DNA from 2 places in the Herbiconiux flava genome. Region 2 is predicted to be linked to the other one. Evidence: predicted binding sites of a transcription regulator. Region 2 holds the regulator's gene; the other holds the start of a gene.
What was found. The regulator HspR, encoded in region 2, represses chaperone genes until heat shock. The targets are predictions, from matches to a motif close to AAGTTGAGTCNNNNNGACTCAACTT.

Region 1 (2,383 bases), 1.5 Mb from region 2:
ACCGAGCGCGCGCTCGGGCAGGACACCGGGCGGCTGCTCGGCGCCATCCGTCGCCTGAGAGAGCTCGGGCACGCCATCGCGGTCGACGACCTCGGCGCCGAACCCGCGACCCTCGCCCTGCTGCCGCTGATCGCCCCCGACGTGATCAAGCTCGACATGGGGCTGATCCGGCAGCAGCCCGACCGGCACGCGGCTCGCATCATGACCGCCATCGCCGACTACGCCGGCCGGAGCGAGGCGCTGGTGCTCGCCGAGGGCATCGAGAACGAGCGGCACGAGGTGATGGCGCGCGCGCTCGGTGCCACCCTCGGTCAGGGCTGGCACTACGGCCGTCCCGCCCCGGCCTCGGCCGCCGCCCCCGTCGCGACGAGCCGCGAGGAGCGGACGGAGTGGCGGGCGCAGGTGTCGCGCTCGGCGGCAGCCGCTGCCGCCGTCGACACCTCGGCCACCCCGTTCGAGCTGGTCGCCGCCGCCATTGAGCCGCGTCGCGCCGAGCGGGGACTGCTGCTGCAGGTCAGCCGCTTCCTCGAGGAGCGGGCCGCGGCGGGCGGCGACACCGCGGTGCTGCTCGCGACCTTCCAGCGCGACGCCAACGTCACGCCCGGCACGCGGGCGCGCTACGAGTGGCTCGTCGACCGCGGCTGCCTCCTCACCGTGTTCACGGTGGGCGAGTCGGCCGGGCTCCCCGCGCCCGCGCAGAACAGGGTCATCGCCGACGACGACCGGCTGGCCGCCGAGTGGGACGTGATCGTGCTCACCGCCGACCACGCCGCCGCGCTGACCGCGCGCGAGGTCGGCCCGTCCGAGCATCCGGGCAGCGAGTACGACTTCGTGCTGACGACCGACCGGGAGCTCGTCACCCGGGCCGCGCGGGCGCTGCTGACGAGCGGGCGCGGCTGAGGGCTGCAGCTACTTCAGCGCCGAGCGCCGGGTGCTGACGAGGGTCACGACGCCCCAGGCGAAGATCGCGCCGCCGACCCAGGTGAAGGTGTGGATGAAGGCCGGCCCGCCGTTGAGGTCCCAGGCGATGCCGCCGGCGAGGAACACGATGCCGAGGACGATCAGCGTCACGGCGATGCTCCGCTTCGTCGCCACGGGCATGGTCTGCAGGCCGTCGGTGTTGGTCATGATGGTCCCCCTTCACGGAACCGCCCCCTCGGCGGTCTCCTCGCCGCCATTAAACCGGATCCGAGCCCGTGACGAAGCCGATGGCCGCCGCCGGGAATAAGCCGGGCCCTCCAGCGTTGAACTTGAGCGTAAGGCACTCAAGTTTCAAACCAGGAGGTTTCGTGCCCGAGAACTTCACCCCCAATGAGGGCGCCGGATCGTTCGACGAATTCCTCGCCCGTTACCTCGAGGGCGAGCGCGCCGCGCGCGCCGGTCGCTCCATCGACCTCAGCAAGCTGATCAGCCGCCGCACGCAGGAGCTGCTGTCCGAAGCCGGCAGCTACGCCGTCGAGCACGGCCACCGCGAGCTCGACGCGCTGCACATCCTGCGCACGATCGCGCCGCAGCAGCCCGCCGCCGAGGCCATCCGCAACGTCGGAGCCGACCCCGCGGCGATCGCCCGCGCCGCCGAGCTCCGCCTTCCCGCCGCGAGCACCGATCGCGTGACCGCGCCCGCGCTCACCCAGTCGGCCCAGCGCGCGCTGTTCCACGCCTACCAGGTGGCCCGCGCGTCCGGCTCGACCTACATCGACCCCGAGCACCTCTTCTTCGCGCTCGTGATCAACCAGGACTCCCCCGCCGGTCAGGTGCTGGCCCAGGCGGGTGTCACCCCCGACGCCCTCCAGGAGGGCATGCGGCAGAACCTCGGCGCCACGGGTGCCGCGGCGGCGGATGCCCAGGGTGCGCCTTCGGGCAGTGGCGAGAGCCGCGCATCCGAGACCCCGACCCTCGACAAGTTCGGCACCGACCTGACCGAGCTCGCCCGCGAGGGCTCGCTCGACCCCGTGATCGGCCGGCTCGACGAGATCGAGCAGACCATCGAGATCCTCTCGCGCCGCACCAAGAACAACCCGGTGCTCGTGGGTGAGGCCGGCGTCGGCAAGACCGCGATCGTCGACGGCATCGCCCAGGCGATCGTCGACGGCGGAGTGCCCGAGCAGCTGCGCGACAAGCGCGTGGTCTCGCTCGACCTGCCCGCGATGCTCGCCGGAACCAAGTTCCGTGGCGACTTCGAGGAGCGCCTGACCTCCCTGATGGACGAGATCTCGGCCCACAAGGACGAGCTGATCGTCTTCATCGACGAGCTGCACACCGTGGTCGGTGCGGGCGGCTCGGGCGAGGGCGGGATGGACGCCGGGAACATCCTGAAGCCGCGTCTGGCCCGGGGCGACCTGCACCTGCTGGGCGCCACCACGCTCAAGGAGTACCGCGCGAT
Region 2 (2,383 bases):
TCCGGGCCATGGGCTCCGGCGCCCGCTTCACGGCGGGCGGCGGCGGCCAGGCCGGAGGCTTCGAAGACGTCTTCGGCGGCATGTTCGGTCAGGGCGGTGGCGGTGCCCGCGGGCAGAGCTACAGCTACCAGCAGGCTCCGGGCGGCTTCGACGACATCCTCGGCGGCATGTTCGGGCGGGGTGGCGGGCGTGCCGGCTTCGGCGGCGCCTACGGCCCCACCCGGGGTCGCGACGTCACGGCGCGCACGACCATCGACTTCGTCACCGCGGTCAAGGGCGACACCATCAAGCTGCAGACGGCCGATGGCAAGCCGATCACGGTGAAGATCCCGGCGGGCGTGTCCGACCAGCAGAAGATCAAGCTCCGCGGCAAGGGCGAGCCCTCGCCCGACGGTGGGGAGCCCGGCGACATCGTGCTCACGGTCTCGGTGCGGAAGCACCCGGTCTTCGAGCGCGACGGGCTGAACCTCAGGGTGAACGTGCCGGTCACGTTCGTCGAGGCGACGCTCGGCGCCACCATCGAGGTGCCGACTCTCGGCGGCGCCCCCGTGAAGCTCAAGGTCGCGGCGGGCACCCCCTCGGGGCGCGTGCTGCGGGTGAAGGGCCGCGGGGTCTCGACCTCGAAGGGCACCGGCGACCTCCTCGCGGTGGTGCAGGTGGCGGTGCCGTCGCACCTGTCGCCGGCCCAGCGCGAGGCGCTCGAGGCGTTCCACGCGGTGGAGCCGCCCGAGAACCCGCGCGTCGAGCTGCTCGAGAAGGCGCGGGAGTAGCGAACGGCCCCGGCCCGGTTCCCTGAAACCGGCCGGGGCCGCTTTCGCGTCTTCATTCACGATCACCACAGGACGGAGGGCGAGATGGACGGGGTCGACGAGAACTCGCCGCTGTTCGCCATCGCGGTCGCGGCCGAGCTCGCGGGCATGCACCCGCAGACGCTGCGCCAGTACGACCGCCTGGGGCTCGTTCGCCCCACCCGCACGGCGGGCAAGTCCCGCCGCTACTCGATGCGTGACGTCGTGCAGCTGCGGGAGATCGCCCGGCTGTCGTCGGAGGGCGTCTCCCTCGAGGGCATCGCGCGCATCCTGCAGCTCGAGAACCAGGTCGCCCAGCTCGGAGCCCGCGTGCGCGAGCTGGAGGGCGCCCTCGCCGACGAGCTGCTCAACCGCCCCGGCCGCCGCGTCTTCGCGGCCGGCGTCGAGGGCGAGGTCATCTCGCTCAAGCACGGCACTCGCACCCAGCGCCGCACCGAGCTCGTCGTCTGGACCCCGCGCCCCGACGTCGACCTCTGACCCCCCGCTGATGATTACTCATTGACGAGCGGTCGCGGTGCCTGGAAGCTGGGGAGATGAGTTCGGCCCTGACGACCGTCACCGCGCGCGGTCGTTCTCACGCCGCAACGCTCTGCGCGTCGGGCGTCGCGCTGCCCCTCGGCGCCGGGGTCGTCCTCGTCGCCGTGCACCTGACCCTGTTCGAGTCGTCCTTTTACCTCGGTCCGCTGACACTCGTCGTGGAGGCCGCAGCGGTGGTCGCGGTCGCCTGGGCCGCCGGACTCCTCACCGCCCGGAAGGCCGGTGTGGATCGGCCGGTGCTCGTCACCTCCTGCACGCTGGCGGGCGCTGTCGTCGTGTGGGTGATCGTGGTCGGGATCCTCGGGCAGATCGCCGCGATGGTGCTCGTGGCGGCGGTGATGTCCTTCGCCGATGCGCGCCTGGTCGCGACGGTGATCGTGGTCGCTGTGTTCACGGCCCTCGCGGTGCTGTTCGTCCTGACCGCCACCGTCCTGCTGAGCCGGCTGTTCGCTCGGGTGCTCCGACACCCGCCGGTCGTCGAGACTTCGGGAGTGGTACTGCTCTGACGATTACTCATTGACCAGTCAGGCCGGGGGCCCGAGGCTAAGGGGATGACGACGTCTTCACCTCAGCGGACGGGCCGGCGACGGTCGGTCGACCGGGCGCAGGTGGGTGCTGCCGCGCTCGCGGGGCTCGTCGACGGGGGCGCGCTCGCCGTGCTGGTCGCGGGCTTCAGCTGGTGGAGCATCGGCGGGTGGGACGAGGCCGAGCAGAGCGTGGGCGGCTGGCTCGTGCTGGCGCTCGCCGTCGTGGTGCTGAGCGGGGCGTGGTTCGCCGGCGCGGCGCTGCTGCGGCGGCGAGGGCTGCGGCGGGCCCGCTCGATCGTGTCGTGGTCGCTCGCGCTGTCGACCGTGCTCGTGGCGGTGCTGACGGTGGTCGCCGGGTGGGTGGCGGTGATGATCGGGGTGTTCTCCGCGCTGGTGATCTGGTCGGGCGACTACGTCGACGACATCGCGGTGACGGCGGTGGTGCTCGTCTCGGCGGCGGGGGTGCTGCTGTCGACGGCGATCTCCGTGCTGTTCGCGGTCGCGTTCGCG

Region 1: the regulator HspR is predicted to act here: its motif matches at 1,248-1,272, upstream of BJ984_RS10635 (ATP-dependent Clp protease ATP-binding subunit).

Annotation. Positions count from the first base shown of each region.
Region 1 is NZ_JACCBM010000001.1:2,195,105-2,197,487, reverse strand. It holds gene BJ984_RS10645 (sensor domain-containing phosphodiesterase) at 1-900, shown strand, start outside; gene BJ984_RS10640 (hypothetical protein) at 910-1,128, opposite strand; gene BJ984_RS10635 (ATP-dependent Clp protease ATP-binding subunit) at 1,290-2,383, shown strand, end outside.
Region 2 is NZ_JACCBM010000001.1:726,871-729,253, reverse strand. It holds gene BJ984_RS03420 (DnaJ C-terminal domain-containing protein) at 1-770, shown strand, start outside; gene BJ984_RS03415 (heat shock protein transcriptional repressor HspR) at 855-1,286, shown strand; gene BJ984_RS03410 (hypothetical protein) at 1,343-1,852, shown strand; gene BJ984_RS03405 (hypothetical protein) at 1,898-2,383, shown strand, end outside.